Regions from separate parts of the Paenibacillus sp. Z3-2 genome, predicted to be linked through region 2. Evidence: riboswitches for the same ligand, from Rfam matches in the RefSeq annotation. Region 2 holds a riboswitch; each other region holds the start of a gene.
The links. Region 2 has a riboswitch for S-adenosylmethionine ahead of mmuP (S-methylmethionine permease). Riboswitches for the same ligand answer to the same signal wherever they lie in the genome.
Positions count from the first base shown of each region.

Region 1: another riboswitch for S-adenosylmethionine. It lies ahead of M1D71_RS24255 (methionine ABC transporter ATP-binding protein); the one in region 2 lies ahead of mmuP (S-methylmethionine permease).
Region 3: another riboswitch for S-adenosylmethionine. It lies ahead of metA (homoserine O-acetyltransferase MetA); the one in region 2 lies ahead of mmuP (S-methylmethionine permease).

Region 1 is NZ_CP096397.1:5,417,378-5,421,667, reverse strand. Features, by position in the region: gene M1D71_RS24265 (COX15/CtaA family protein) at 1-735, shown strand, start outside; gene M1D71_RS24260 (Cthe_2314 family HEPN domain-containing protein) at 932-1,648, shown strand; SAM riboswitch class I at 1,791-1,932, shown strand; gene M1D71_RS24255 (methionine ABC transporter ATP-binding protein) at 2,059-3,093, shown strand; gene M1D71_RS24250 (methionine ABC transporter permease) at 3,095-3,754, shown strand; gene M1D71_RS24245 (MetQ/NlpA family ABC transporter substrate-binding protein) at 3,830-4,290, shown strand, end outside.
Region 2 is NZ_CP096397.1:5,698,921-5,703,210, reverse strand. Features, by position in the region: gene M1D71_RS25650 (GerAB/ArcD/ProY family transporter) at 1-619, shown strand, start outside; gene M1D71_RS25645 (Ger(x)C family spore germination protein) at 616-1,815, shown strand; SAM riboswitch class I at 1,889-1,990, shown strand; gene mmuP (S-methylmethionine permease) at 2,081-3,493, shown strand; gene mmuM (homocysteine S-methyltransferase) at 3,471-4,290, shown strand, end outside.
Region 3 is NZ_CP096397.1:1,877,689-1,881,978, reverse strand. Features, by position in the region: gene M1D71_RS08425 (PLP-dependent transferase) at 1-558, opposite strand, end outside; gene metA (homoserine O-acetyltransferase MetA) at 583-1,500, opposite strand; SAM riboswitch class I at 1,742-1,866, opposite strand; gene corA (magnesium/cobalt transporter CorA) at 2,318-3,253, shown strand; gene M1D71_RS08410 (HRDC domain-containing protein) at 3,324-4,290, opposite strand, start outside.

The DNA.
Region 1 (4,290 bases), 280 kb from region 2:
GCTGGACTGTTGTCCATTGCCTCGTTTGTTGCTTTTCTGCGGTTCGGCAAGTCACGCCGTGACCTGCAATTGTTTTCTTTCTTAACCCTGATATTTGTTATTGTCCAAGGAATCATGGGGGCTTTTGCCGTCGTTTTCTCCCAATCTTCAGCAGTTATGGCACTTCATTTCGGCTTTGCGCTGATTGCCTTTGCCAGTTCGCTTATGATGGCATTGGGCATAAGGCAGGAAGCAAAAGATGGTGGATTGGAGCGTCTGAATAAATATCCTCGGGTCAGTAAAAAATTCAGAAATCTGGTCTGGTTCTCCACGATCTATACGTATCTCGTGGTATACACAGGCGCATTTGTGAGTCACACGGATTCTGCCGGTGGTTGTTCCGGATTTCCGCTCTGTAACGGGCAGATTATTCCTGAGCTTTCAGGCGGGGTAGCGGTTGCTTTTGCTCACCGTGCAGCAGCTGCGTCTTTAGTGATTGTTATTGCAATTCTGGGTCACTTCGCGTATCGTAATCATCCGGATAACAAGGAAATGCGTACTCTTGGCGTTGTATCTGTTGTTTTGATTCTGATGCAAGTGGTCATCGGTATTTTCATGATGGTGACGATGAGCCGTCCGGAAGTATACATGTTCGTAGCTCTTGCCCATATGCTGGACATCGCCATACTGTTCGGGATCTTAACGTATATGAGTTTCCTGGTGTACAAGCTGCATCGCCCGGTTAATCGTTTCTAGATCCATTTCTTGGTCTTTGGGCTCAATATTGAAAGTCCACCATCCAGTGATGTACATCATTGGACAGGTGGACTTTGTTTGATGTCAGGGGGATCAGGGCAACCTATGGCATGCAGCGTTTACATGTTTACTCGGAATGATTATGTTTATATGATGAACCTTTATGGATCAGCAGAGTGGAAAGAGGAGGTTATATATGCTGCGAACGTTGCTGGGAGAAAAGCCACGTGTAAACGAAGGTTTGCTGAAAGAAGCAATGGAGTCCATGGCGCATACACTTGAGCTGTTTCAGCGACAAATGCATGTGGACCATGATCCTACTCACGACTATCGGAAACTGTATGTGTGGACCCAGGGGCTTATCTCTTCCCTGGATGAACTGGAGCAAAGCTGCTTCGCTGCTGCTCATTTTCGACAAAAGGTCGTTGCAGGTTCGACGGACGATATGACGCTAGCCGAGAAAGCTGAGTATGCTCGGTATGTTTATTTTTACAAAGATGGCTTCATTCGCTGCTTTGCCATTCTGGATAAAGTCGGCACCGTATTGAATGAGATATTCCAGCTGAATACTTCAAATACAAAAGCGCATTTTTCTTATTTTACCGTGTTAAGACAGTTCGACTTTGCGAGGGAGCATCATGATCTTGCCCTGCGATTGATTCAGATCAAGGACTCTTATCGTGAGCCGATGAGCAAGCTGCGCAAACGACGTAATATGGAAATTCACTACATGAACTCCGAAATGCACGATGATCTGTGGCAGTTACATCAGACGTTGCAAGGTAAAGTGAAATTGGAGGATCTGAATCAACATGTGCAGGAAATGCGTCAGGGCGTGGATATGGTCTGTGAAACGTTAACAGCCTCTTATAGCTATATCAATAAAATATGGCTAAGAAATAATTGCCTTTGACAAATCGGAATACTTGGAATATACTGAGTTTCAATCGATGTTACACGGATATAACTGATATTTCAGAAGTTAGAAGTTACGTTCACATTATAATGCATAAACTACATGAACTTATAGAATCCTACAACATACAACAGCATATTTCTTATCGAGAGCGGCGGAGGGACAGGCCCGATGAAGCCCGGCAACCGATTTGTAACGACATGACACATGTGTCATTCGTTATAGATGTTAGGTGCTAATTCCTACAAAATGGTGCAAGACACGATTTTGGCAGATGAGAAGGTATATTCTTTCACGTAAAGAGCCCTCTTTGTATCTGCAAAGGGCTCTTTTTTTGTATGTATAGGGGAGTTTTCCTTTAGATCGGGTAAAGATACATGTAGGTGGTTGGAAAGGGGCAAGTGCGATTGATTGAATTAAAAGGTTTAACGAAAACGTACGGCAAAGGGGCAAAATCTACAACGGCACTATCCGAGCTGAATTTGAGCATCCAAAAGGGTGAAATCTACGGAGTGATCGGCCATTCTGGAGCGGGAAAAAGTACACTGATCCGTTGCATTAATTTGTTGGAGCGCCCTACGGAGGGTGAAGTATGGGTAGACGGGATCAACCTGACTGAACTGAACAAAACCGAATTGCAGCAACAGAGACGCAAGATCGGGATGATTTTTCAACACTTTAATCTGTTATCCTCGGCAACGGTGTATGATAATGTAGCTTTTCCGTTAAAGCTTGTGAATACGCCCAAGGAAGCAATTGATCGCAAAGTGAAGGAAATGCTCGCTCTGGTTGGTCTGGAGCACCATAGCAGCAAATATCCGGCTCAATTATCGGGTGGACAGAAACAGCGTGTAGGGATTGCAAGAGCACTCGCCAGTGATCCGAATGTACTCCTATGTGATGAGGCCACCTCGGCACTTGATCCGCAGACGACAAATTCGATTCTAAAGTTATTGCTCGACATTAATGAAAAGTACAACCTGACGATTGTGCTGATTACACATGAGATGCACGTCATCCAGAATATCTGTGACAAGGTGGCTGTCATTCATCAAGGCGGCATAGTGGAACAGGGACCTGTAACCGAAGTATTCCTGAAGCCGCAGCATGCCATTACGCGGGACTTTATGATGCGTGATCATGAAGTTGGACTTGCCCTTGAAGAGACTGCTTTGGCGAATGCAGGCTTGAAATTACAGGCAGGTGCTGCTTCCAAACTTGTGAAGATATCCTTTCTGGGTAACAAAACGTATGAAGCGATTTTGTCCAGAACGGTACGTAAAACGGGAGTGGATTTTGCGATCCTGCAGGGTACGATCTCTACGATCAAACAGGTTCCTTATGGGCAGCTGACCGTTCGGTTCGAAGGCGATACCCATGCGATTGACCGGACGATATCAGAATTAACCGCAGAGGGACTTGATGTGGAGGTGCTACGTTAACATGGATTTTTCTACAGTTCGCTGGGAAGAGGTTGGTAAAGCTTCCATTGAGACACTGCAAATTTTGGGTGTATCAGGCTTGTTTACCGTAATCTTTGGTTTACCACTCGGGGTGCTGCTGTTCATGACAGCCCGATCTGCTTCAACCAAATCACGGGTGGTATACATTATACTGTCCCTGATTGTTAATATTTTGCGATCGATCCCATTTATTATATTGATTGTCGCTCTTATTCCATTCACTCGTTCACTCGTCGGTACAGCTACAGGGGTGCTTGGTGTTATCCCACCTTTAGTTATTTCAGCAGCTCCTTACTTCGCTCGACTGGTAGAGACAACAATGCGTGAAGTGGATCGTGGTGTCATTGAAGCAGCACAGGCGATGGGTGCATCGACCGGACAGATTGTAAGACGGGTACTGTTGCCTGAGGCACTTCCTGGTCTGCTTGCTGGAATAACCATCACTATCGTTACGCTTGTCTCGTATACGGCGATGGCGGGTATGGTTGGTGGTGGAGGCCTGGGAACGCTGGCAATTAACTATGGGTATTATCGGTATCAAAATGAAATTATGATCATATCCGTAGTGTCGATGATTATTCTAGTGCAAATTCTCCAGATGGCTGGAGATCGCTTGGTTACATTTTTCACCAGGAAATAACACATAGATAACATGATGGATATGCATTCTTGCGGACGCCACATGAAAAAAATGATTAGAGAAGGGGTTTTACACATGAAAAAATGGTCTTTTGCTCTACTTAGTCTTATGCTGATTGCGGTTCTTGCCGCGTGCGGAAACAACAAGGACGCCGACAGCGGCGCAGACAATGAAGGAGGAGCTCCGCGTACAGTAGAATTGAAAGTGGGAGCTTCACCTACACCACACGCAGAGATTCTGGAAAGCATCAAGCCTGAGCTGGAAGCACAAGGTATTCGTTTACAAGTGGTTACGTTTAATGATTATGTTCAACCCAACCAGCAACTGGCTGACGAAAAGTTGGATGCAAACTTCTTCCAGCATCAGCCGTACCTGGACACCGAGAATAAAGAACGTGGTTTCAACCTCGTTACTGTAACTCCTGTTCATGTTGAACCTTTTGGTGGATACTCCAAAATGATTAAGTCTTTGGATGAATTGGCAGATGGCGCAAAAGTAGCAATTCCGAATGATCCATCCAATGGTGGACGTGCACT
Region 2 (4,290 bases):
AATCTTGCTTAGTAATCAGTTATTTGAAATCGGCAATCTGAGGCCCGTACTCGGAGAGGGAGTCATGCCAGTTATCAAAGGATTGAAACCTTCGCTGCTGGCATATACGGGGTACGAAGTCATGTTTGTTATGACTGCTTATATGAAAAATCCAAAAAAAAGCAATGCCGCCATGAGCTGGGGCATGTTCATATCCACAATGATTTACCTAATTACGGTGGTGATGGTTGTAGGTAGTCTTTCTCTTGACGGGATTAAGACGCGGACTTGGCCAACGTTGGATTTGGTGAGAAGTTTTGAGATACAGGGTTTGATTTTCGAGCGTTTCGAATCCTTGCTACTGGTCATCTGGATAATGCAGATCTTCTCGAGCTTTACGATCACACACTATTGCGCTTCGGTGGGCATTCGCGACTTATTTCGTACGAAGAAGATCAAGGTCATTATGTATGCTCTTCTGCCGTTAATTTATCTGACGGCATTGATGCCCAAAACCGTGGATGAAACGTTTGCACTGGGTGATATGCTGGGCAATTCATCCGTACTTCTATTTGCCATTTTACCCCTGTTGCTGCTGATACTAAGTCTGGTTCGTAAAAAAGGAGGCAAACATGCATGATTCGTTTCCGTATGCTTTTACGTATAGCCTTTGTGTTGTGTGTTCTTTTGTTGATATCCGGATGCTGGAGCAGTCGGGAGGTAGAGGATCTAAGTGTCTATGTTGGTCTCGGGATCGATGTCGGAAAAGAAACGGAATTTGAGAAGAATATCGCCGCTCAGGGAGGAACGTATTCCAAGCAAAACAATATAACTGCTACGGTACAGATTGCTCCGGGCAGCTCCAGCAGCAAAAAAGGCGAACAGTCCGGATCACCTGGTTCTGGTAAGACTTCATATTCCAATGAACAGCTGACCGGAGATTCCTTGCTGCAAATCTTTCGTCAGTTTGCATTAAGACGAGATCGTCCGCTCATCGGACATCATCTGAAGGTCATCGTCATCTCCAAGGATATAGCCAAAAAGTATGGTCTGGACCAACTGCTGGATTTTGTACTTCGGGATAACGATATTCGTCCAAACTGTCTCGTTCTGATTAGTCATCATCGTGCCCTGGATGTGCTCACTTCGGAGGACCCTTCTCAAATTCCAGCATTTTATCTCACAAGCATTACCGACAATTCATACTTGTCCAACAAAATCCTGGACCCCGTTTTGCTCTCCAAATTAGATGCCCAAATGCAATCCGGTTCTAGCTTTTTACTTCAAAATGTACTGAGCAATGGAGAGGATAAGTTCTCTGGTGGCAGTATCTTTGATGGAAAAACGACCAAATTCCTCGGGGAACTCAGCCAAACCGATCTGGAAGGGCTATCGTGGATCAGACCTAAAGAAAAGGGAGGCGTATTGAAAACATACAACAAAGAGGGTTTCACCGTTGTATATGAAATGAAGAAGAAGAAAACAAAAGTGATTCCCAAGGTGGTTGGCAATGATATTTCATTCCACGTGAAAGTCGATTCCGAAGGCTGGTTGATGGAAGATTGGCGTGCTCCCGAAGAAGAGGAAAAGGGGGCCTATCTCAGGGAACTGGAAAAAGAATTTTCTGAATTGGCGGAACAACAGATCCGTCAAGTGTTATACAAACTTCAGCATACCTACAAAGTGGATGTTGCGGATTTTCGGGACAGCTTGCGTATTAAAGAACCTAAAACATGGAAGAAAGTCAAAGATGATTGGGATAACATTTTTAGTACCGTACCAATTACGTACGATGTGAAGACCACTATCACCAATCTCGGATCTTCTACCGAATAGCGAGGAGGGTGGCCAATTAGTATTAAAATGTTGACACATTCATGATAGATCGCTATATTTATAAAAAATCATTTTCTTATCCAGAGAGGTGGAGGGACTGGCCCTTAGAAGCCTCAGCAACAGATCTGAAGGATACTGTGCTAATTCCAGCGGGTGAAAGCCTGATAGATAGGAGCGTTTGTTTTTATTTGTCAGTAACGGCGCACTCTTTAGGAAGAGTGGGTCTTTTTTGTTTTTCTGGATGAAGAAGTAGGGAGCAACAGGTATGGATAACAACAACGACAAAGGACATTTTCAGCGGAAAATGCAGGCACGGCATGTGATCATGCTCTCTCTCGGTGGAGTGATTGGAACAGGATTATTCCTAAGCTCGGGTTACACGATTCAACAGGCGGGACCCCTGGGAACCATTCTGTCCTATCTGATCGGGGCGATCGTCGTATATCTGGTTATGCTCTGTCTCGGTGAACTGTCTGTTCATATGCCAGAGACGGGGGCATTTCATAGCTATGCTGCCAAATATATCGGACCAGCAACAGGCTACACGGTGGCCTGGTTGTACTGGTTAACCTGGACCGTTGCACTGGGTTCCGAATTCACAGCCGCCGGACTGCTGATGCAGCGCTGGTTCCCATCGGTCAACGTATGGATATGGAGTGCCATTTTTGCGTTGATGATTTTTCTGTTCAATGCATTAACAGTAAAATTATTCGCGGAATCCGAGTTCTGGTTCTCATCTGTGAAAGTAGTGACGATCGTAGTCTTTATAATTATCGGTGGCGCAGCCATGTTCGGGTTCATTCCGATGGCGGATGCTGAACCGGCTCCGTTTTTATCGAATATTACCGCATCCGGGTGGTTTCCCCATGGGGCTACAGCGATATTGATGACCATGCTTGCTGTAAACTTTGCATTCTCGGGCACCGAGTTAATCGGCATTGCTGCCGGGGAGACCGAGAACCCGGAGAAGACGATACCCAAAGCCATTCATACGACGCTCTGGCGTTTGGTTATTTTCTTCATCGGAACGATTGTTATCTTGTCTGCCTTGCTACCTATGTCGGATGCCAGTGTACTGCAAAGTCCATTTGTAGCAGTAATGGAACGAGTGGGTGTGCCGTATGCAGCAGACATTATGAACTTTGTTATTCTGACGGCGATTCTCTCTGCAGCCAATTCAGGCCTGTATGCTTCGTCACGGATGCTCTGGTCTCTGGCTGATAAACGAACGATCTCTCCATGGTTTGCCAAATTGACCAAACGCGGTGTGCCATTGAATGCACTCCTGATCAGTATGGTTGGTGGTGCGCTGGCCTTGCTGTCCAGCATCATTGCGCCAGGTACCGTGTATATTACACTGGTTTCTATTTCGGGTCTGGCTGTTGTTGCGGTATGGATGAGCATCAGCGCTTCCCAATACATGTTCCGCAGACAATATATCCGGGAAGGCCACGCGGTCAAAGATCTGGTGTACCGCACACCGCTATACCCGGCGGTACCGATTATTTCATTTATATTATGCCTGGCTTCATGCATAGGTATTGCCTTTGACCCGACACAGCGGATTGCGCTGTATTGTGGGATTCCATTTATCGCAGTGTGTTACGCAGCCTATTATCTGACAGAACGTGTGAATAAGAAAAGAGGACAAGTACATGACGCTAGCACAACAGAATAACCCCATAGAAGAGATCCTGCGTGAACATCCGGTCATGATTCTGGACGGAGCGCTGGCGACCGAACTTGAACAGCATGGATGTGATCTGGACGATCCGCTCTGGTCTGCTCGTGTATTAATTGAGAATCCGGATGTTATCGTTCAGGTTCATGCGGATTATTTTCGAGCAGGAGCCGACTGCGCGATTACATCCAGTTATCAAGCGACAGTGGATGGCTTCAGCAAGAGAGGAATCGGAGAGCAGGCAGCGTTGGACCTGATCCGCAAGACGGTGAAACTGGCTGCACAAGCGAGAGATGACGTATGGGCAGAAGTGCAGGACAGTATAGTTGAGAACACGGAAGTTAAACCGGAGGGCAATTCTTCCTTGTTGGATACGCAACAACAAACGCCTGTTGTCCCAGAGAAATGTGCCCTGGTTCGGCCGCGACCGCTCGTTGCCGCATCCGTTGGACCCTACGGTGCATACCTTGCTGATGGATCGGAGTACATTGGTCATTACGGCGTCACAGATGAGACCTTGGCTGAATTCCATCGTCCGCGTATAGCGGCGTTGCTTGAAGCGGGTGCTGATATTCTGGCATTGGAGACCATTCCATCCTTGCAGGAAGCACAGGTGCTGGTTGATTTGCTGAAGGAGTTTCCTCATGCATATGCCTGGTTATCTTTTTCTTTAAAAGACGGGACAAGCATCAGCGAGGGCACAGCGCTTGAGTTATGTGCACAGACGTTTGGTTCCGAGCCACAGATTGCGGCGATTGGCCTGAACTGTGCTCCCATGGAAGTGGTGACAGAAG
Region 3 (4,290 bases), 2.8 Mb from region 2:
ACGTTGGAAAAATGGAGTGAGCAACGTGTTGTCAACAATGGTCAACAGGTTGTAACTTTTCGCCCAGGAAGCGACGGCTTCTACATCTGTAATCATCATCAGCGGATTCGTTGGTGTCTCAATGAATACAGCTTTGGTATTCGGCTGACGAACATTCTCCAGTGCTGCAAGATCATTCGTGTCCACATAACTTGCGGTTACGCCAAAACGGGACAAGATGCGTTCAAGCAGACGATAGGTTCCGCCATACAGATCCAGCGATACAATCAGATGATCTCCCTGACCAAACATGGCAAAGATGGTTTGCAGCGCGGCCATGCCTGAGCTACAGGCAAATCCTGCGTCACCGGATTCCAGCGCTGCAGCTGCTTCTTCCAACACTTTGCGGGTTGGATTGGTTGTACGAATATAATCAAATCCCGTGCTTTGTCCAAGCTTCGGGTGGCGAAACGCAGTGGATTGATAGATCGGAAAGTTAATGGCGCCTGTTACCGGTTCATTGATGGACCCAATTTGTGCTAAGCGGCTTTCGATTTTCAACTTGTTGTTGTCTTCCATTGCTGCATCCTCCTGTGGTCTCGATTAGATTTGCGGGCCAATATCGTAAGGTGTTTCCTGATACACATAGTAATTAAGCCAATTAGAGAATAATAAGTTGGCATGAGCGCGCCAAGTAGCTGGTGGCACACGGGAAGGATCGTCATTCGGATAATAATGCCTAGGCAGCGCGATATCCAACCCTTTCGCTACATCCCGGTCATACTCCCACTTTAATGAGAAGGGATCATACTCGGCATGCCCTGTGGCAAAAATCTGTTTGCCATCTTTGGTAGCAACCAGGAAGATACCCGCTTCCTCGGATTCAGCCAAGATCTCTAACTTCTCGTTCTTTTCAATATCTTCACGTCGCACTTCCGTATGACGGGAATGCGGAACATTGAATACTTCATCGAATCCACGCAGCAACGGAACATGGGGTTTGTTGATGGTGTGCGGGAAAACGCCAAAACACTTTTCATCAAGTGCAACCTTGGGTACGTCAAAATGGTGGTATAAACCAGCTTGGGAGGCCCAACATATGTGCAGGGTTGATGTCACATTGGTTTTGGTCCATTCGAAAATCTCCTGGATTTCATTCCAATAGTTCACGTCTTCGAAATCCATCTGCTCCACAGGAGCACCCGTGATAATCATTCCATCAAAGCGGCGGTGCTCAATCTCATCGAACGTTTTATAGAACAAATCCAAATATTCCTGAGACGTATTCTTCGAGGTATGGGATTTGGGATGTACCAGAACGACATCCACCTGAATGGGCGTATTTCCTACCAGACGAAGCAATTGTGTTTCCGTCGTTTCCTTTGTGGGCATCAGGTTTAATATAGCGATACGGAGTGGACGAATATCCTGCTGGTATGCAGAAGTTTCATCCATGACGAAGATATTCTCTCCTTCAAGTACTTCTTTTGCTGGCAGAGTATCAGGTATTTTGATTGGCATGGTAAGTCTAACTCCTCCTTGTGCATTGATAGATGCAGCTACCGCTGGCTTGATGTGTCCACATCAATGCAGTTATAGGCTGCCATGAGTTTGTCTACATATGTTGGATTACAAGTCCATCCAAAGAAAGTTACAGACAACCTCAAGTTCCTTAGCGAAAATCACTGCTGAGAAGTCGGGGCATACGACAAAGACCTTCCTCGGATTTCGAGAAAGGTCATATGTAAATAGATATGCGCCTCTCTCATCTCTCAGTTACAACAGTGCCACTTGGGCACTTGGTCGCTGCAAGAATTAGCACCGTGCGGTATACCGCCGGTTGCCGGGTTTCATCGGGCCAGTCCCTCCACCTACTCTTGATAAGATTTCGCTGTATTTGATTGTAATTTAATATGGTTCACCGTCTACTTTATTACATTAATGCCCTCACGTCAAGTTGCAGTTCAATGTCTGCTTTCCAGATCGGAACCGTTCATCATTCGTTGTCATACACTGCCTCAGAGCGCGAAATAGACACATTTTTGCGCTTGAAAGCACCTTGTACCAGCGGTATACTAAACAAGGTGTTATAAACCCTTATGTGAGAGGTGACATATTAAATGGATGGCGACCCGAGGCCTGACTGGCAGCCGAATTCCGACAAACTGCATAGAGAATTGACATCAGCATGCCGGCAGCGGGACGTAACTTCCGTTTGATTATAAAGTGAACGCAGCCCTGATCTCCAGGCTCCGCTGCCGACCGGCTGATTTGTTCTTTTTGCGCCCATAATGATAATATCCGCCAGGTTGGCGGGTGCAGAAGGAGTAGATTAACGATGAAAATCCGGTTGGTTAACAACGGTGTATTTATTCCGGTGGACGACATTCAGCAGGCGCTGACTCCACCAGCGGAAGGATTTTACTGGATTGATGCGGATGTAGACGATTTGGCGGTACTTCAACCGCTCTTCTTAATGCATGATCTGGCTGTGGAAGACTGTCTCAGTGACGAAGAACAACGTCCGAAAATTGAGATATATGAGAACCATTATTTTATTGTGATTAATAGCATTCGTTTTGATGATGAAGAGATATTTCTACGTGCGGTCAACCTGTTCCTCGGCAGACATTTCATTATAAGTGTTACGAAACAGAAGGTCAGCGAATTGCGCACATTGAAACCCATCCTGTGGGAACAGGAAATCAGTACACCCGATCGTCTGCTGTACCTGCTGGTTGACTTGATTGTTGATAATTATTTCACCGTAGGTGACCGAATTGAAGCTCGGATCGAGAAGCTTGAGGAAGATATTCTGATGCACACCAAAAAGTCTCATCTGAATGAAATCATCGGGCTACGCAGTGAGATTCTGTGGCTGAAAAAAGTGCTCGGACCTCAGAAAGAGGTCATTAACACCCTTAACAAAAAAGATCTGCGTCTCATTGATGATCAACTTCAAAAATATTTCAGTGACATCTATGAGAATGCCGTAAAAATATCTGAAACCTTTGAAACCTACCGCGACCTGATGGGTAACTTGCGAGAAGCCTATCAATCCAGTATTGCGAACCGGGCGAATGAGATCATGCGTGTGTTTACCGCCATTACTACGGTCTTCATGCCGCTGACGGTCATTACCGGTATATACGGCATGAACTTTACGAATATGCCAGAACTTAACTGGAAATACAGCTATTTTGTTGTGATTGGCCTGATGGTAACGCTGGGCCTGAGCATGTTCTTTATTTTCCGCAAAAAAGACTGGGTATGAACTCGTATGAAATAACGAAGACGAAGCGCTCCTCCGGGAGAAACGCCTCGTCTTTTTTCATTTCCGATCATTAACCAACATGCTGCTCTGTCTCTGCGTGCCGACGAAAGCGGATTCGAATCATGCGCAGTCTTTCATAGACCTGCTCCAGACTTCCTCCGTCGGGCTTCTCTCCTCCATACACCTTATGTAATACCGGCTTCAAGAACGTATCTCCCAGCTCCTCATATGCACTCCATACGGCCTCTTGTTCGTTCTCTGGCATAACTGCCAGCTCCACATCCAGAAGACAATCGGTGTCATAACCTTCGAGATCCAGTGTCTCCAACAGCTCAATCAATTCGCGTCGAGATAATCCGGATCGATTAACAATCTCTTCTAACGTATGCCCGTCCTTCATGCCCTCAAGCACCTGCTTACGCGTGGTGAACCTATCGAGTTCCTGCTTGTACTTCTGCTCTCTCTGCTTGTATAACCAGCTTTCATATTCTTCTTCCTTCAGAGCTGTGTATACCCAATCCAGCGGGAACGTTGTTGAACGCTCCAATCCATTCGTAATCTCCATCCACTCCGTACCATACTCGGTCGCTTTGCTCTCCCCTACGCCAGGCAGTTGCATGAGTTCATCCATCGATTGCGGAACAAAGGCACTGATCAAACGCAGCAGACGGTTCGTTGCAATAAAATAGGGTGCCTTCCGGTCAGATACAGCTCTCTTCCTGCGCCACGTGCACAGATCCGTATATAACTGCTCATTGCCGTATAGTTCACTGTAGCAATGGAGTCGCTGACCACCATAACTGCGTGATTTCAGATCATCATTCTCGTGAAATAAACCCTGCAGCTGCGGTCGGTATCCTTCGCTCATCTGTATGGCAAGCTGATGACGGTAGATATGAAGCAGCTCCTCCCAGGAAGTTCCTTCGAACCAGATGCTGTCCTCTCGCTCACCTTCCTCGTAGCGGCTCCATCCCAGTTGCCAGCTATCTTCCTCTTCCCCAATCCATAACTGCGCATACTCTGCGTTCTGATCTGAC